Regions from separate parts of the Streptomyces sp. NBC_00984 genome, predicted to be linked through region 3. Evidence: riboswitches for the same ligand, from Rfam matches in the RefSeq annotation. Region 3 holds a riboswitch; each other region holds the start of a gene.

Region 1 (6,236 bases), 620 kb from region 3:
CGAGCGCCTGCACCATGATGCTCGACGTGTACGGGGTGCCGTTCTCCGAGCTGATGACCCGGGCGATCTCCTCGTACCGCACGGCGAACCCGTCCTTGATCCGGGTGACCACCGCGATCCGTTCGTCCGGGCTCATCCGCGCCCAGGGCCCCTCGTCGAACGCCCGCCGCCCGGCGGCGACGGCACGGTCCACGTCCGCCTCGCAGGCGTGCGGCACCCGGCCGATGACCTGTTCGGTGTGCGGCGAGACGACCTCGATCGTGTCCCGGCCCAGCGGATCGACCAACTCCCCGCCGATGAACAGTTTTCCGTGTTCGACAAGCTCGGTCATGGCTGCTGCCTCCCGCGGCCCGGCGCGTTGCCCGACTCAGTATCCGACTCGGCATCTGACTCTGTGTCAGAACTGATACCAGTTCCAGTTCCAGGAGTCCACGGCCGCGACAGCACCCCGGACGAGATGGTCAACCAGGGCTACTACTGGAACAAGTTCTCGTTACAGTGGGGGCGACGCACCGGAGCCGCGAAGCCGTACGCCGTCCAGAGAGATGGGGACCTCATGACGCAGGTGACCGACCACGGCGGGGGCGTGCACAGCATCAAGGTGCCCATCCCGGACAATCCGCTCGGCCATACCCTCGTGCACGTCCTGGACACCGATCGGGGACCGGTCCTGATCGACACCGGGTGGGACGATCCCGAGGCCTGGGACACGCTCGGTGCCGGGCTCGCCGCCGTCGGTACGGAGATGGCCGACATCCACGGGGTGGTCATCACCCACCACCATCCCGACCACCACGGGCTCTCCGGCCAGGTGCGCGAGGCTTCCGGGGCCTGGATCGCCATGCACGCGGCGGACACCGCGATCGTGCGACGTACCCGGGAGTCCCGGCCCGGTACCTGGCTGACGTATCTCGCGGCCAAGCTCGCCGCGGTCGGTGCGCCCGAGGAGCACCTCGCGCCGTTGCGGGCCGCCGCGGCCGGCGGGGGGCGGATGCGTACCTTGCCGGGATTGCGGGCCGCGCTGCCGGACCGGGAGATCGTGCCCGGTGAGCTGCTCGGTCTGGCGGGGCGCAGGCTGCGGGCGATCTGGACGCCGGGGCACACGCCGGGGCATGTGTGCCTGCACCTGGAGGAGGAGCATCCGGGGAATCTGCCGGGCCGGGGGCGGCTCTTCTCGGGGGATCACCTGCTGCCGGGGATCAGTCCGCACATCGGGCTGTACGAGGACCCGGACGACGCGACGGTCACCGACCCGCTCGGCGACTACCTCGACTCGCTGGAGCGCATCGGCCGGCTCGGGGCCGCCGAGGTGCTGCCCGCGCATCAGTACGCCTTCACCGACGCGGCGGGACGCGTACGGGAGCTCCTCGGCCATCACGAGGAGCGGCTGACCGGGCTGCTGGGACTGCTGGCCGAGCCGCTGACGCCGTGGGAGCTGGCCGAGCGGATGGAGTGGAACCGGCCCTGGGCGCAGATCCCGCACGGCTCCCGGAACATCGCCGTCTCGGAGGCCGAGGCGCATCTGCGGCGGCTGGTGAAGCTCGGGCGCGCGGAGGCGGTGCCGGGGAGCGAGCCGGTGACATATATCGCAGTGTGAGGCGGGGCGGGCATCGCAGTGTGAGGCAGGCCGCCCCGCGGGGCTCATCTCAATGGCAGGGCCTCACTGACCCACCCGTCCGTCGATGCACTCGCGCAGCAGGTCGGCCTGCCCGCAGTGCCGGGCGTACTCCTCGATCCTGTGCACCAGCAGCTCCCGGACGGAGATCTTGTCCTTCCCCAGCCGCTCGCCGAGGTCCGGGTGCCCGGCCAGCGCGGCGTCGGTCGCGGCCTGCTCGCGCTGCAGATCGGCGTACGCGGCGTCGACCACGGCCTGCTCGGCGACGGCTCCGTCGAAGTCCGCGTCCCGCTTGCCGTACAGCTTCGGCAGCGGTTCACCGTCGGTGATCCAGTTGCGCCAGTCCCGTTCCACCTCGGCGAGGTGGCGCAGGAGGCCGAGCAGCGACAGCGTCGACGGCGGGACCGACCGGCGGGCCAGCTGCTCCGCGTCCAGGCCGTCGCACTTCATCCGCAGGGTCAGCCGGTAGTCGGTCAGATACTCCGCGAGCGTCGCGAGCTCGCCCTCCGGGCTCGTGCCCTCCTTGCTGCGGGGGTCGTCGTCCGGGTCCGCCCACATGTCGGGGTAGACGGTCGCCTGGGTCCAGCGTGCGGGTTGATCACTCATGCGGGACATGGTCGTCCGTTCGGGGCCGAACTCGCCAGTGGGTTTCCCCCGTTGCCCGCCAGTGGGTATTCCGCGTTGCCGGCGAGCCGAAGCCGCCCCGGGCCCGGCCGGGCCCGCCCGGTAGAGTGTGCGGGTCGTCATCATGCCCGTTCAGGGGGAAGCCGGTGCGAATCCGGCACTGACCACGCAGCCGTGAGCCGTCGTCGCAGACGGTGAGTCGGAATGCCCTGTCCGCGGTCGTGACCGGCTCGGACCACCGGACCCGCCGGTGGTCGGCACCGTCGAGGTATACGGAGCCGGAGCCTGGTGCCTGAGCGTGCCTGTGCCCGGTTCACCCCGCAGGAGAGGCCCCGCCCGCCATGACCGTACGCCGCAGCGCAGCAACGCTCGCCGCCACCGCCGCCGTGCTCTGCGCGGCCGCAGCGCCGGTCGCGGTCGCAGCGCCGTCCCCCTCGCCGTCCGCCGCACTGCCCGCCGGGCTGTACGGCACGAAGGACCCCACCTACGACGGGGTGTGGCGGCAGTCGCTGGCCTTCCTCGCCCAGCGGCTCGAAGGCGTCACACCGGCCGCGAAGTCGGTGGACTGGCTGATCTCCCAGCAGTGCGCCGACGGCTCCTACGCCGCGTTCCGGCCCGATGTCTCCAAGCCGTGCGACGCGAAGACGATGCGGGACACCAATGCCACCGCGGCCGCCACCCAGGCGCTGGTCGAGGTCGGCGGGCACCGGGAGACCGTGAACAACTCGGTGCGCTGGCTGAAGTCCGTGCAGAACGAGGACGGCGGCTGGGGCTACACCGCGGGCGCGCCCAGCGACGCCAACTCCACTTCCCTGGTGATCGGCGCCCTCGCCCGGCAGGGGCAGCGGCTCGCGGACATCACGACCCCCGGCGGCAAGACCCCGTACGACCCGCTGCTCGCGCTCGCGATCCCGTGCGGGGGCAAGGACGGCGGCGCCTTCGCCTACCAGCCCGACAAGAAGGGGAAGCTCGTCGCGAACGCGGACGCCACCGCGGCCGCCGTGCTCGGCGCGATGGGCAAGGCACTGGCCGTCGGGAACAACGCCGCGGGCAAGGCGCCCAGCTGCCACCCCGGTTCCGGCCTCACGCCCGAGCAGGCCGCCCAGAACGGCGCCCACTACCTCACCGGTGCCCTCGCCGGGAACGGCCACCTGAACCAGGCGCCGATGCCGGGTGCCACCGACTCCACCCCGCAGCCCGACTTCGGCAACACCGCGGACGCGGTCGTCGCGCTGTCCGCGGCCGGTCACCAGGACAAGGCGGCCGGGGCGCTCGGCTGGCTGAAGAAGAACTCCGCGGACTGGGCCGCCCAGAACGGCCCCGCCGCCTACGCCCAGCTGATCCTGGCCGCCCACTCGACCGGCGACAACGCCCGGGACTTCGGCGGCGTCGACCTGGTCGCCCGGCTGAACGCGGCCGGCCCCGCGCCCGCCGCCGTCGTGACGCCCGACCCGTCCGCCGACACCGGGTACGAGGCCACCGAGAAGGACCAGGTCCACAGCGGCGACGACGTGATCGGGGGCGTGTGGTGGTACATCGGCATCGCCCTCGTCCTCGCGGCAATCGCGTTCTTCCTGATCAGCGGTCGCCGGAAGAACAGGCAGCTGTGAGGCGCACGGGAAGGGCCACCGCGCTGCTGGTGGTCCTGGGCGCCGTCCTGGCCGTGCTCGGCGCGGGTCCGGCCCAGGCGGCCGGCTACCGGTACTGGTCGTTCTGGGAAGGCTCCGGCTCCGGCTGGACGTACGCCACCCAGGGCCCGTCCCTGGTCCGGCCCGACGACGGGACGGTGCAGGGTTTCCGGTTCTCGGTGAGCGAGGACTCCCAGGACTCGGCGAAGCCGCGCCGTGCCCCCGCCTTCACGAAGATCTGCGCGGACACCCCGGCCGAGGACGGCACCAAGAGGATCGCGCTCGTCATCGACCCGGGCACGACCGCGGACGCCCCGGCCGGTGAGACACCGCCCGCGCTGCGCACCGCGTGCGCGCGGGTCGACCCCGACGCGAGCGCCGCGGAGGCGCTCGCCTCGGTGGCCAAGCCCTTGCGGTACAGCAGCGACGCGATGCTCTGCGCGATCACCGGCTACCCGGTCTCCGGCTGCGGCGAACAGGTCTCCGGCGACGGGCACGGCACGCCTGCCGCGTCCGCCTCCGCCTCACCGGCCGGATCCGCGGCCGCCACCGGCTCGGGCGGCTCCGGCGGCCCGTCCGCCGGGGTGCTCGTCGGTGTCGGCGCCGTTCTCCTCCTCGGCATCGCCGCGGTCGTGCAGGCCCGCCGCCGCCGCGGATGACCGCCTCGACCAGCTCCGCGGTCCTGGCGCGCCGCCGTCCGCTGCGCGCCCCCGAGGCGAACCGGAGCAACGCCCTGCCCGCCGGGGCCTGGTGGCTGTGGGCGCTCGGCCTCGCCACCGCCGCCTCCCGGACCACCAATCCGCTGCTGCTCGGGCTGCTGGTGGGGGTGGCCGGTTACGTCGTGGCGGCGCGCCGCACGGACGCGCCGTGGGCCCGTTCGTACGGGGCGTTCGTCAGGATCGGGCTGTTCGTCGTCGCCGTGCGGCTGGTCTTCTCCGTCTTCCTCGGTTCGCCGATCCCCGGCACGCACCTGGTGTTCACGCTCCCCGAAGTGCCGCTGCCCGACTGGGCGAAGGGGGTCAGGATCGGCGGCCGGGTCACCGCCGAGCAGTTGCTCTTCGCGCTCTACGACGGGGCGAAACTGGCCACGCTGCTGATCTGCATCGGTGCGGCGAACTCGCTCGCCAACCCGGCCCGGCTGCTGAAGTCGCTGCCGGGCGCGCTGTACGAGGCGGGCGTCGCCGTCGTCGTCGCGATGACGTTCGCGCCGAACATGGTCGCCGACGTGCTGCGGCTGCGCACCGCACGGCGGCTGCGGGGCCGTCCGACCGGGGGCATCAAGGCGGTCCTCCAGATCGGACTGCCGGTCCTGGAGGGCGCGCTGGAGCGGTCGGTCGCGGTGGCGGCGTCGATGGACGCGCGCGGATACGGGCGTACCGCCCAGGTCCCGCCCGCCGTCCGGCACACCACGAACGTCCTCACGCTCGGCGGGCTGCTCGGGGTGTGTGCCGGTACGTACGGCCTGCTGGCCGCGCAGGGCGCGGTGTACGGGCTGCCGCTGCTGATCACCGGGCTCGTCGCCGCGATGGCCGGGCTGCGGCTCGGCGGGGCCCGTTCGGTCCGTACCCGCTACCGGCCCGACCGGTGGGGTGCGCGGGCCTGGCTGGTGGCGGGTTCGGGTGTCGCGGTGGCGGTGGCGATGATCTGGGCGGGCGGTGTCGACGGGGCGGCGCTGCACCCCGGAGTCGTACCGCTGGTCGCGCCGGTGCTTCCGCTGTGGCCCGCGGCCGCCGTGCTGGTCGGGCTGCTGCCCGCGGTGGTGGCGCCGGTGCCGCCGTCGGCGGGCGCCCCGAAATCCAAGGAGATCCAGTGATCCGGTTCGAGCAGGTCTCGGTGCGCTACGAGGAGGCGGAGCGCCCCACCCTCTCCGGGGTCGATCTGACCGTCCCCGAGGGCGAGTTGGTGCTGCTCGTCGGTCCGTCCGGGGTCGGCAAGTCGACGCTCCTGGGTGCCGTTTCGGGGCTGGTGCCGCACTTCACCGGCGGCACGCTGAGCGGCCGCGTCACGGTCGACGGGCGCGACACCCGTACCCACAAACCGCGCGAACTCGCCGATCTGGTCGGCACGGTGGGCCAGGACCCGCTCTCCCACTTCGTCACCGACACGGTCGAGGACGAGCTGGCGTACGGCATGGAGTCGCTGGGCCTGGCCCCCGACGTGATGCGGCGGCGGGTCGAGGAGACCCTGGACCTGCTGGGGCTCGCCGGGCTGCGCGACCGGCCGATCGCCACGCTCTCCGGCGGCCAGCAGCAGCGGGTCGCGATCGGTTCCGTCCTCACCCCGCACCCGAAGGTGCTGGTCCTCGACGAGCCGACGTCCGCGCTGGACCCGGCGGCGGCCGAGGAGGTCCTCGCCGTGCTGCAACGGCT
Region 2 (6,236 bases), 6.0 Mb from region 3:
AAGACCAGATCGGCACGGGCGTCGAGGACCAGTTCCTTGTTGATCCTCTCCTTGGAGAGCCACTTGGCCTTCCGGTATCCGTCCTTCCAGGGAACGGACGTGAGGTCGCCCTTGTCCTCGGGCATCACATATCCCGCCATGTGGTCCTCGAGTTCGAGCGCGAACATGATCTCGGTGATGCCGACGTCATTGGTGACCACGCGCTGCGGGGCCTTGTCGTAGGTCTTCTTCTGGCCGCAGTTCTCGACGGTCACCGGATAGTGGCCGGTGCTTTTCCGAGCGCTGTCCTTCTCTCCTTGGTCCGAGGGCATTTCCGCACCGCAACCGGTGAGGACCAGGGCGGCGGCGATCACGATCGCGGCGGGGCGTACGAGGTTGTGCATGGCGGCGGTGACTCCTCAGGAATCGGGTCGAGCGGGGCGAAGACGGTCGAAGAGCAGCTGTACGGCGCCGGTCTCCGGATGCGGGACGCGGTGTGCCCGTACGCCGAAGACCTCGGCCAGCAGGCCGGGGGTGAGCACGTCGTGCGGAGCGCCGGAGGCGACGATCCGTCCGCCGTCGATGACATGGAGCAGATCGCAGTGGAGTGCGGCGAGGTTGAGGTCGTGCAGCGCGGTGAGGACGGTCAGCCCGCTGTCGCGCACCAGCGCCAGCACTTCCAGCTGCTGTGCGATGTCGAGGTGGTTGGTCGGCTCGTCGAGCACCAGCAGCCGGGGCTGCTGAGCCAGCGCGCGGGCGATCAGCACCCGCTGCTTCTCGCCGCCGGAAAGAGTGAGGAAGCCGCGGTCGGCGAGGTGGTCGGCGCCCACTCCCGCCAGCGCGGCCCCGCACGCCTGCCGGTCCTCGTCGGTGGTACGTCCCATCGACGACTGGTGCGGCAGCCGCCCCATCTCCACGACCTCGGCGACCGTGAAATCGAATTCGGTGGCCGCCTCCTGGGGAAGTGCGGCCAGCCGGCGCGCGCTTTCGCGCGCGCTCATGGCGTACAGATCCTCGCCGCCGAGCCGCACCGTGCCGCCCGAGGGACGCAGAGCCCGGTAGACACAACGCAACAGGGTGGATTTGCCACTGCCGTTGGGCCCGACCAGACCGACGAGCTGCCCCTCCCCCGCTCCCAGTGTGGCCTCCTCCACCAGCCGTGCGCCGGCGATCTCGACCGTCAGAGCATCGATGTCGATCCGCATCAGGCGCCTCCGAACGTGTAGGAGCGGCGGCGCATCAGGAGTACGAAGCACGGCACGCCGATGACCGCGGTCAGCACGCCCACCGGCAGTTCGGCAGGCGCGAGCACCACGCGGGAGAGGATGTCCACCCAGATCAACAGGACAGCACCCACCAGTGGTGCGACGGCCAGCAGCCGGCGGTGGTCCGCGCCGACGAGCATCCGTACGGCGTGCGGGACCATCAGTCCGACGAAGCCGATCGCACCGCTGACCGCGACCACCGCCCCCGTGACGGCCGCGGAGACCAGGAAAAGTTCCTTGCGCAGCCGCCCCGCGTCCACCCCCAGCGCGGCAGCGGTCTCGTCGCCCATGGCCAGGGCGTTCAGCCGACGCGCCGACCAGGCGAGGTGGGCGAGACCGCCGAGCACGGCCCCCGCGGCAATCGGTACGGAGGCCCAGTCGGCTCCGCCGAGGCTGCCGAGCATCCACATCATCGCGGAGCGGGCGGCTTCACCGCGCTCGGCCGCGAACACCATGAACGTGGTGACGGCCGAGAAGCCGTAGTACATCGCGGTGCCCGTCAGGACGAGCCGCAGCGGGGTCAGACCACGAGCGGTGCGTGCGATGGCGTACACCAGCATCATGGCGAGGAGCGCGGAAAGGAACGACGCCGTGGACAGCGCCCAGATGCCCAGCGTGCCGAAGGCTCCGAAGATGAGCACGGCATTGGCACCGACCGCCGCGCCCGAGGAGATGCCGAGGACGAACGGGTCGGCAAGGGCGTTGCGGACCATGGCCTGCACGGCGACGCCGATGGCCGAGAGTCCGGCCCCGACGACCGCGGCCAGCACGGCTCGCGGAAAGCGCAGTTCCCAGACGATGGTGTACGCGGGCACCTGGTCAGGGGCTATTCGGCCGCCCGTCAGCCCGGCCCACAGACAACACAGCACTTCGCTCCAGGAGAGCCCCGACGCCCCGATGCCCGCCCCGCAGACGAGGGAGACCGGGAGCACGGCGCACAGGACGGGAAGGAGCAGCGACAGCGACACGCGCCGGGGCGGCGCGGGCCCGGCTCCGGCACGGGCCGTGCGCGAGGGCACGGCAGGCTTACGGACGAGGGGTGTGGCCACGGGCGGATCGCTTTCGCCTCGGGCCGTGCACCTACGTGATCAAAGGAGCAGCCCGGACGCGGAGCGCCCTGCGCAGCACCACTCGCAGTCCACGGCGAATTGACAGGAGCCTTCACCACCGCGGGTAATCGGGCTCACGGGGCCATATCTCGGGCTCCGCCTACCGTTGCGGGTCAGCGCCGGATTTCGACCGGACTTCCCCCGCGGGGCACTTGCAGCTTAGCGTGCATGGGTTGACACACCGTCAGGGGGGATGGTCGGTGTGCACCGATTTGCGCACGTGCGGCCAGGTGATGGCTGGTCGACGGGGGCTGGTCCGCGGCTTCTGCTCGCGTGGCCCGCCCCGGCCGTCACCACTCTCCTGCACGGAAGAACCGGGGGGCCTCGCCCCGAGGGGAACGCGATGGCATTCCGGTCAGCGCGAGGAGATCTCGGCGAGCCAGGACTGACAGCGGCTGCCGAAGGGCTCCGCGTGCGCGGTGAGCGCAGCCCTCAGTCGGTCGGCCGACGCCGTGGCCCGGTCGATGACGTCGGCCGGGTAGGAGTATCGGACCCGGTGATCGGCAAACTCGTCCTCGTCGTCGACGAACACGCTTCCCCCGTCACGTACGCGGCAGACATCGAGGTCCAGGTCGATCATGGTGACCTCCCCGGGGTGCAACCACCGGGCCGGGGTGGTGACATCGCAGTAGGCGTCCAGCCGCGCGGGAGCCGCTTGGAACAGCGCCGTCCACCAGGCATCACGGGGAAAGAGCATGACCCTGGCCTCCCGCGTGGCATAGACAGGCCCCTCGGCACCCTTGCTGTAGACGGTGCCGACCGGCGCCCCGAGCCAGACCCCGTGCTCGTCCTCGCCCAGCCGGACCATGGAGTGGTGCCAGTGCAGGCTGCCGTCGTACTTACGGACGGAGACCAGCACCTCATCAGCATCCATGAACGCATCCATGGCCGGGACACTACAGCGATGGCCCGGCAACCGACCGGTGACCGGCAACCGCTCCGTCCGGGGTGTCCAGGACGAGGAAGGCGTTGTCGTTCTCCTGGCCGCCTCCCGTGACCCAGCCCGCGCTGCGCCAGCCCCACCAGCCGTGGGGGGCGTTGCCCTTGTCGTAGTTGGGCGCAACACGGTAGTTGGTGCCGCCTTCACCGAAGCCGCAGTGACGTGCGGTGGCCACCACCGAGCGGTTGTTACTCGTGACAACGTTGCCAGAGCGGATGTAGTCGCCCTTGCCCGGGATCGTGAAGTACAGGCGCCCCACCGTGCCCCATACGCTGGCACGGGTCTGAACTCCTGTGCCCGCCAGGGCTCTTGTCGCGGGTATGTGGACCGGCTCGCCGCCGGCCTCGGCGACCGCGCCCACGGAGGGCCGCGCCGCGGAGACGGTGTCGGGCGCGGACATCGGCACGGCCGCGCGGATCCGCGCCGGGGTCCCGTGGCCGGGCCGTACCGCTCAGCCCTGGTGCTTGCGGCGCGCGGCGGCTGCGTTGCGACCTGTCACCAGGTGTTCGTCGGCCAGCTTCCCGACCCGCGCGACATCACGCTCCGCAATCGCCTTGTAGAGGCCTTCGTGCTCCTGCGCGACGCCCTCCAGGTCGTCGTGCTGCCCCAGCAGCCAGCGCATCCTGCTGCGAAGAGTGCTCTGGAGCTCGTTCAGGAGTTCGTTGTCGGCCAGTTCGGTGACCGTCTCGTGGAAGTCGGCGGCGGCCCGGTGGGCCCGTACGGCATCCCCCTTCTCCGCCGCCTTCAGCTCGGCGTCGAGATCCGAGCGGAGCTTCTCGAGTCCCGCGCGGGTGCGCCGTTGGGCGGCGAGCCGGAAGGTCAGCGTCTCCAGGGCCGCGCGGACCTCGTCGAGGTCCTCGACGTCCGCCGGTGTGAACTCCCGTACAACGGCCCAGGTTCGCGGCCTGGGTGTCACCAGCCCCTCGGTGACCAGCGCCTTCAGGGCCTCTCGGACGGGCAGCCTGCTCACCCCGAGCTCCGCGGCGAGCTCGCGCTCGACGAGCTTGCTGCCCGGCTCACGCACACCGTCGATGATCTCGTCACGCAACTGGCGCGTGACCCGCTCCGACTCCGGCTCGAAGTCTCCAGACCCTGTCATGTCCTCAATTCTCTCATCACTCGACGTCCGTATTCGGTATGCCGTCCGCGGCACGGGATTCTCAGGCCGGTGCGTAGCCGCGCGCGCGGATCAGGTCGCGGGCGAGCCGGGAGAAAGCGCGCGCGGCGGCGCTCTCGTAGGCGCTCTCCCGGTGCAGCAAGGTGGCGACGCGGGCGGGCAGCGGAGGGTCGATGGGAATCGGCGTGAGGTGAAGGTGGTCGTCCGCGATCGCGTCGGGCAGCACGGTGGCCAGCGGGCCGGTACGCCGGACGATTTCGGTGAGGGCCTGGATGGTGTTGGCCTCCACGGAGATCGGCGGGCTGACACGATGCCGGGCGAAGTAGCCGTCGATATGGCTCCGGGTGGCGAAGTCGCTGCTGAGCAACGCGAGTTGCTGGTCGGCCAGGTCGCTCACCGGCAGTGGCCGGTCGCCCCGGTCCTCGGCACGGTCCGTGGCGACGACGAGGCTGAGGGTCTCGGTGAACAGGGCGGTCGCGGTGATGCCGGGCAGATGGGATCCCGCGAAGGCGATCCCGAGGTCGAGATCGTCGGCCAGAAGGCTCGCTTCGATGCGGTCCTGGGTCATTTCCCGCAGGTCCAGCGTGATGCCGGGGTGGCGCGCGTGCAGCGCCTCCACGAGCGGGCCGACGAGATACGCGGTGAAGGTCGGCGTCACCGCCAGCCGCAGATGCCCCCGGGAGAGGTCCGCGACGTCGAGGACGGCACGGTCGGCGGCCGCCAGTTCCCGCAGTGCCCGCCGCGCGTAGTGCACATAGGCCTCGCCCGCGTCGGTGGGGCGGACGCCGCGACCGCTTCGGTCGAGCAGCTGGACACCGACGGCCCGCTCCAGTTGCTTGATCTGCTGCGACAGTGTCGGCTGCGAGATGCGCAGCTCTTCGGCGGCGCGCGTGAAATTACCGTGTTCGGCCACCGCGATCAGATAGCGGAGGTGACGTAGTTCCGGACCCATACGCGCAGCATAACTCACACTATTGATGCGATCTATAAGGATCATGGGTAGCAAGACTTGGACACTATAGATGGAGGTCATGCATGGTGGATTTCGTCAGCCCGTCGGGCCGGCATTCACCGAAAGGAGTGACCGATGCATGACCTCACGGGCGGCCTCGTGCGTTTCCGTCGCGACGTCTTTCCCGCCAAGGCGGGGCTCTTCGCCCACCTGGCCACGACCCACCGGCCGAAGACGCTGTTCGTCGGCTGCTCCGACGCCCGCGTGGTCCCCGAACTGATCACGCAGAGCGACCCGGGCGAGCTGTTCGTCATCCGTACCGCCGGCAATCTCGTCCCCGCGTACGCATCCGGCCCGGACGGCATCGCGGCAAGCGTCGAGTACGCCGTCGCCGTGCTGCACGTGACCGACATCGTCATCTGCGGCCACTCCTCCTGCGGCGCGATGACCGCCCTGGCGGAGGAGCACGACCTCAGCGCCGCGCCGGTCATCGCCGGCTGGCTGCGGCACGCCGACGCCGCGCGGGCCCGCGCCGCCGCCGAGCCGGCCGTGTCCGGACCGGCCAAGGTCGCCGCGCTGGTGCGGGCGAACGTGGCCGCCCAACTGCAGAACCTGACCACCCACCCCTCCGTGGCCCGCGCCCTGGCCGACCGGACGCTCACGCTGCACGGCTGGGTGTTCGACATAGCCACCGGCACCGTCGAAACCATCGATGCCGCCCCGGCCGCGGCCTGACCACCCACCCCCCTTCACCACGACGACCGCCCGGCCGCACAACAAGGCCGGCGCCCCGAAAGGACCCCCTGTCATGACGCACGCCCAGTTCGACCCCACCGCCCGCCAGGCCCTCGCCATCGCCGCCGTCGAGGCCAAG
Region 3 (6,236 bases):
TAACTGTTGCCGGGCGCACTGCTCCAGTGTCGTGGGGGGTGCGGGACCCTGCCAGCGGACGGGGGCTGTCCGGCGGATCAGGGCCGGACAGGGCGCGGCGTACGGACAGCCGGGCCGGGTCGGCCCGGCTGTCCGTACCCCTTGAGCGCCTCCTGCACATCGCGCAGCTGCTCCGGCGAGAGCAGGTTCGGAGTGTGTCCGGGGACGGAGCTCGCGGTGAGCCAGAGCCGGCAGAGCCATTCCAGCTGGGCGGTCCGGTCGTACGCCTCGTCCAAAGTGGCTCCGTAGGTGACGGTTCCGTGGTTCTGGAGCAGACAGCCCGTACGCCCTCGCAGGGCGGCGAGCATGTTCTCGGCCAGTTCCGCGGTGCCGTAGCGCGCGTAGGCCGCGACGCGGACGGGGCCGCCCAGCACGGCGGCGGCGTAGTGGATCGACGGGACCTCGGGGACCAGTGTGGAGACGGCCGTGGCGTGCACCGCGTGGGTGTGCACGACGGCGGCCGCGTCGGTGTTCCGGTAGACGGCGAGGTGGAGCGGCAGTTCGCTGGTCGGGGCCAGTTCGCCGAGTACGCGGTTGCCTTCCGGATCGACGCCGACTGCGTCCTCGGGGCCCAGCCGGTCGTACGGCACTCCGCTCGGCGTGACCAGGATGGTGTCGCCGACCCGTGCCGACACGTTTCCCGAGGTCCCGACGACGAGGCCCTCGGCCGCCGTCCGCCGGGCGGTGGTGACGACACCGTCCCAGGCGCGTCCGATCGCGTCCCGCTGCTGCTCGCTCATACGCCGATCCTGTCAGCCCCGGAGGCGAACGGGTATGCGATCGGCCACAGCCGCGCCCCGCCGGAAAACCGGGCCACGCCTCGCCCGGACACAAGCGGAATGCTCACACTCCGGTTTGGAACACCCCAACGCCCTGCCCAGTTCATCTTCCGTTCACCCAGGTTGCCTACGGTCCACATGCCAATGACGTCGAACGATTGCCTGGGTAAATGGAACACATCACGCTGCTACTCGCGATTGTGATCGTGACAGCTCTAGTGTTCGATTTCACGAACGGTTTCCACGACACCGCGAACGCGATGGCGACGACCATCTCGACCGGTGCACTCAGACCGAAGACAGCGGTGGCCATGTCCGCCGTTCTCAATCTCGTCGGCGCGTTCCTGTCGGTGGAGGTCGCCAAGACGATCTCCGGCGGGATCATCAACGAGGACGGGCTGCGAACAGAAGTCATCTTCGCGGCACTCGTCGGCGCCATTCTGTGGAATCTGCTGACCTGGCTGGTCGGACTGCCGTCCAGCTCCTCGCACGCCCTGTTCGGCGGTCTGATCGGCGCGGCCGTGATGTCGGCGGGCTGGTCGTCCGTCAACGGCGGCACCGTCGTCACCAAGGTGCTGCTGCCCGCCCTCGCCGCCCCGATCGTCGCCGGTCTGGCCGCGCTGCTGGCCACCAGGCTGACGTACCGGATCGGCGGGAAGGTCCGCAACGACGCCCAGGAGAAGGCCACCGCCAAGGGTTACCGCGCGGGCCAGATCGCCTCGGCCGGACTGGTCTCCCTCGCCCACGGCACCAACGACGCGCAGAAGACCATGGGCATCATCACCCTGGCCCTGGTCACCGGCGGCGTCCTGCACCCGGGCGCCAACCCGCCGGTCTGGGTCATCGTCTGCGCCGGTACGGCCATCGCGCTCGGCACCTACCTGGGCGGCTGGCGCATCATCCGCACCATGGGCAGCGGCCTCACCGACCTCAGGCCGCCGCAGGGCTTCGCCGCCCAGACCAGCGCGGCCACCGTCATCCTGGCCTCCTCGCACCTCGGCTTCTCCCTCTCCACCACCCAGTCCTGCTCCGGCGCCGTGATGGGCGCGGGCCTCGGCCGCCAGGGCGGTGTGGTCCGCTGGTCCACCGCCACCCGGATGTTCGTCGCCTGGGGTCTGACCCTGCCGGCCGCGGGTCTGGTCGGCGCGGGCGCGGAACTCCTCACCAAGCAGGGCACCTGGGGCGTCGTGGTCGTCGCGGTGCTGCTGGTCGCGGGCTCCGGTGCGATCTGGCTGGTGTCGCGCCGCAAGCCGGTCGGCCACGACGATGTCGCGCCGGCGGACGTCGACATCGAGCCCGCGGGTGTCGTCACCACGGCCATCGCCGCCGTCAGCCCGCCGCCCACCGCGGCCCAGGCGACGGCCCAGAACCTCATGACCACCATTCCGGCCCCGGCCGGAACCACCCAGGACCCGGCGCGACCCGCCACCGTCTGACCCGGCCGTCTAAGGATTCAGCATGAACATCGACTGGGCAGCCCTCGGCTCCGTATTCGGCGTCTCCCTCGTTGTCACCGTCGCGCTGGTGGGCCTCTTCACCCTGGGCATCGTCGGCCTCTCCAAGCAGCCGGAACCGGCGGCGCAGGGCGGCTCCGGCGGCTCGCTGCTGCTGGCCCGCGCCGGCGCGTACGTCTGCTTCACGCTGTGCGCGGCGGCCGTCGCGTACGGCATCTATCTGATCGTCGCCTGAGCCACTCCCGCGCACGCCCTCCCATCGGGCCGGACACCAGAGGTGTCCGGCCCGATGTGGGTCTCAGCACACTGCGCCGTCGCAGGTCAACGGCAGGTTGACGGGCGTTCGCAGAGCGTGGTGGACTGCCGGAGCCAATTACGGCGACAGCAGAGGAAGCCGGTGCGAATCCGGCGCGGTCCCGCCACTGTCACCGGGGAGCGGTCCCCCACACCGGAAGTCACGGCACGCGCGAGCGGGCTGGAAGGCCGGGGGAACCGCGGATCCGGGAGCCAGGAGACTCTCGTCGCCGGTCACGTCGAACCAGGGCGCGGACCCTGAGTGAGGACATATCGCCATGCCTGGCCGCCCTGCGTCCGCTGTTCCGGCGCTCTCGACGAGAGCCGCCTGTACGAAGGTCCTCCGAGGCGCGACGGCCGGTTGAGCCGTGCGAGCCGACCGCATCTTCGCGTACGGCGCCACGGCCGGTCTGATCGGCGATCTGCTGCTCGGTGACCCCCGCAGGGGACACCCGGTCGCCGCCTTCGGGCGGGCCGCGGCGGGCGTCGAACGCCGTCTGTGGCGCGACCACCGCGGGTGGGGCGCGCTGCACACCCTCGTCTGCGCCGGAGGCGCCGCAGGTGGTGCCGCGCTGATCACCCGCGCCGTACGCCGCAGCCCCGCCGCCTCCGTCGCGCTGACCGCGGCCGTCACCTGGTCCGTCGTCGGCGGTACGTCCCTGGGGCGCGAGGCGCGGGCCATCGGCGGCGCCCTGGCGGCCGGTGACCTCGACCTGGCCCGCGAGCGGCTGCCGCATCTGTGCGGGCGCGACCCGCAGTCCCTGGACGGGCCGCAGATCGCCCGCGCCGTGGTGGAGTCCGTGGCGGAGAACACCTCGGACGCCGTGGTCGGCGCCCTGGTGTGGGGCGCGCTGGCCGGGGTCCCCGGGCTGGCCGGCTTCCGGGCCGCCAACACCCTCGACGCGATGGTCGGTCACAAGTCGCCCCGCCACCGGCGCTACGGCTGGGCCTCGGCCCGCCTCGACGACCTCGCGGGCTGGCCCGGCGCCCGGCTCACGGCCCTGCTCGCCGTGGCCGCCGGGGGGCGGCCGGGCGGAGCGGTCCGCGCCTGGCGGGCCGATGCCGCCAAGCACCCGAGCCCCAACGCGGGCCCGGTGGAGGCCTCGTTCGCGGGAGCGCTCGGCGTACGCCTCGGCGGAACCCTCGCGTACGGCGGCCGGGTCGAGCACCGCCCCGTGCTCAACGGGGAGACGGGCCGGGCCGTGGAGACCGAGGACATCGAGCGCGCGGTCCGGCTGTCGCGCCGGGTGGGCGCGCTGGCCCTCGGCGTGTGCGTGGCGGGACGGATCGGCGCGGCCCTCGCCGCACGACGGATCGCGGGGCGCCGGACGGCAGCACCTCGCAGCGCAGGACGGAGAAGCACATGAGCGGCGGACTGCTGGTCGCCGGAACCACTTCCGACGCGGGCAAGAGCGTCGTGACGGCAGGCATCTGCCGCTGGCTCGTGCGCCGGGGCGTGAAGGTGGCGCCCTTCAAGGCGCAGAACATGTCGCTGAACTCGTTCGTCACCCGCGAAGGTGCCGAGATCGGGCGCGCCCAGGCCATGCAGGCCCAGGCCGCCCGCGTCGAGCCGACCGCGCTGATGAACCCGGTCCTGCTCAAGCCCGGCAGCGACCGCTCCAGCCAGGTCGTCCTGATGGGGAAGCCGGTCGGCGAGATGAGCGCGCGCGGCTACCACGGGGGCAGGCAGGAAGCGCTCCTCTCCACGGTCGTGGACTGCCTGGAGCAGCTCCGGGGCACGTACGACGCGGTGATCTGCGAGGGGGCGGGCAGCCCGGCCGAGATCAATCTGCGGCGCACGGACATCGTGAACATGGGCATCGCACGGGCGGCGCGCTTCCCGGTGGTGGTCGTCGGCGACATCGACCGCGGCGGTGTCTTCGCCTCGTTCTTCGGTACGACGGCGCTGCTCGCCGCGGAGGACCAGTCGCTGATCGCCGGCTATCTCGTCAACAAGTTCCGCGGCGACGTGTCGCTGCTGGAGCCGGGTCTGGAGATGCTGCGGGACCTCACCGGGCGGCCGACGTACGGCGTGCTGCCCTTCGCCCACGGCCTCGGCATCGACGAGGAGGACGGTCTGCGGGTCTCGTTGCGCGGAGCCGTGCGCGAGTCGGTCGTCGCACCGCCGCACGGCGAGGACGTGCTGCGCGTCGCGGTGTGCGCGGTGCCCCTGATGTCGAACTTCACCGACGTGGACGCGCTGGCCGCCGAGCCCGGCGTCGTCGTCAGGTTCGTGGACCGCGCCGAGGAGCTGTCCGACGCCGACCTCGTCGTCGTGCCGGGCACCCGCGGCACCGTGAAGGCGCTGGCCTGGCTGCGCGAGCGCGGCCTCGCCGACGCGCTGGCGCGGCGCGCGGCCGAGGGCCGGCCGGTCCTCGGCATCTGCGGCGGATTCCAGCTCCTCGGCGAGCACATCGAGGACGAGGTCGAGTCCCGGGCCGGGCTGGTCGAGGGCCTCGGCCTCCTCCCCGTACGCATCCGCTTCGACCGCGAGAAGACCCTGGCCCGGCCCGTCGGCGAGGCGCTCGGCGCGCCGGTCGAGGGGTACGAGATCCACCACGGCGTGGCGGACGTACGCGGCGGAGAGGCGTTCCTGGACGGTTGCCGGGTCGGCGCCGTGTGGGGCACCCACTGGCACGGTTCGCTGGAGAGCGACGAATTCCGCCGCCGCTTCCTGACCGAGGTCGCGCGGGCCGCCGGCCGGCGCTTCGTCCCCGCTCCCGACACCGGGTTCGCGGCGCTGCGCGAGGAGCAGCTCGACCGCCTCGGCGATCTCGTCGAAGAGCACGCGGACACCGACGCGTTGCTGCGGCTCATAGAGTCGGGCGCGCCGCCGGGGCTTCCCTTCATCGCACCCGGAGCACCCGGAGCACCCGGAGCGCCCGGAGCCCCCGGAGGCCGCCGATGACCCCGGGCGCCGGCCGAGGCCGCCTTGTTCATGCCCATTCACCCGCAGGAAGGATCGCCTCGTGAGCACGCATTTCCCGTTCACCGCCGTCGTCGGGCAGCAGGACCTGCAACTCGCCCTGCTGCTCAACTCCGTCGCACCGAACATCGGTGGCGTGCTCGTACGGGGAGAGAAGGGCACCGCGAAGAGCACCGCCGTACGCGCGCTCTCGGCGCTGCTGCCGGGGGTGGACGTCGTGTCCGGGTGCCGTTTCTCCTGCGCCCCCGCGTCGCCGGACCCGGCGTGTCCCGACGGTCCCCATGAGGCGGGGACCGGTGTGTCGCGGGACGCCCGGATGGTTGAGCTGCCCGTCGGCGCGTCCGAGGACCGGCTCGTCGGGGCGCTCGACATCGAGCGGGCGCTCGCGGAGGGCGTGAAGGCGTTCGAGCCGGGCCTGCTCGCCGACGCGCATCGCGGGATTCTCTACGTCGACGAGGTCAACCTGCTCCACGACCACCTCGTGGACCTGTTGCTGGACGCGGCCGCCATGGGTGCCTCGTACGTCGAGCGCGAAGGCGTCTCGGTACGGCACGCGGCGCGCTTCCTGCTCGTCGGGACGATGAACCCCGAGGAGGGCGAACTGCGACCGCAGTTGCTCGACCGCTTCGGGCTGACCGTCGAGGTCGCCGCGTCCCGGGAGACGGATCAGCGGGTCGAGGTCGTGCGGCGGCGTCTCGCGTACGACGACGACCCCGCGGCCTTCGCCGCCGGCTGGGCCGACGA

What was found. A riboswitch is a leader RNA that binds a small molecule or an ion and turns the genes downstream of it on or off. The one in region 3 is predicted to bind cobalamin.
Region 1: it holds a riboswitch for cobalamin, as region 3 does, so the genes downstream of both, OG520_RS28245 (prenyltransferase/squalene oxidase repeat-containing protein) here and OG520_RS30985 (cobalamin biosynthesis protein) in region 3, are expected to answer to the same signal.
Region 2: it holds a riboswitch for cobalamin, as region 3 does, so the genes downstream of both, OG520_RS03925 (FecCD family ABC transporter permease) here and OG520_RS30985 (cobalamin biosynthesis protein) in region 3, are expected to answer to the same signal.

What each region holds. Positions count from the first base shown of each region.
Region 1 covers NZ_CP108734.1:6,311,470-6,317,705, reverse strand. Annotated here, with positions in the region: gene OG520_RS28260 (aldehyde dehydrogenase) at 1-331, opposite strand, end outside; gene OG520_RS28255 (MBL fold metallo-hydrolase) at 557-1,597, shown strand; gene OG520_RS28250 (DinB family protein) at 1,661-2,230, opposite strand; cobalamin riboswitch at 2,336-2,471, shown strand; gene OG520_RS28245 (prenyltransferase/squalene oxidase repeat-containing protein) at 2,581-3,849, shown strand; gene OG520_RS28240 (SCO2322 family protein) at 3,846-4,526, shown strand; gene OG520_RS28235 (energy-coupling factor transporter transmembrane protein EcfT) at 4,523-5,680, shown strand; gene OG520_RS28230 (ABC transporter ATP-binding protein) at 5,677-6,236, shown strand, end outside.
Region 2 covers NZ_CP108734.1:930,175-936,410, forward strand. Annotated here, with positions in the region: gene OG520_RS03915 (ABC transporter substrate-binding protein) at 1-383, opposite strand, end outside; gene OG520_RS03920 (ABC transporter ATP-binding protein) at 399-1,184, opposite strand; gene OG520_RS03925 (FecCD family ABC transporter permease) at 1,184-2,293, opposite strand; cobalamin riboswitch at 2,395-2,540, opposite strand; gene OG520_RS03930 (DUF402 domain-containing protein) at 2,709-3,227, opposite strand; gene OG520_RS03935 (hypothetical protein) at 3,250-3,699, opposite strand; gene OG520_RS03940 (GntR family transcriptional regulator) at 3,745-4,392, opposite strand; gene cynR (transcriptional regulator CynR) at 4,454-5,362, opposite strand; gene OG520_RS03950 (carbonic anhydrase) at 5,498-6,097, shown strand; gene cynS (cyanase) at 6,171-6,236, shown strand, end outside.
Region 3 covers NZ_CP108734.1:6,929,953-6,936,188, reverse strand. Annotated here, with positions in the region: gene OG520_RS31005 (alpha/beta hydrolase) at 1-19, opposite strand, end outside; gene OG520_RS31000 (class II aldolase/adducin family protein) at 78-779, opposite strand; gene OG520_RS30995 (anion permease) at 989-2,254, shown strand; gene OG520_RS30990 (hypothetical protein) at 2,277-2,507, shown strand; cobalamin riboswitch at 2,659-2,790, shown strand; gene OG520_RS30985 (cobalamin biosynthesis protein) at 2,935-3,933, shown strand; gene OG520_RS30980 (cobyric acid synthase) at 3,930-5,474, shown strand; gene OG520_RS30975 (putative cobaltochelatase) at 5,536-6,236, shown strand, end outside.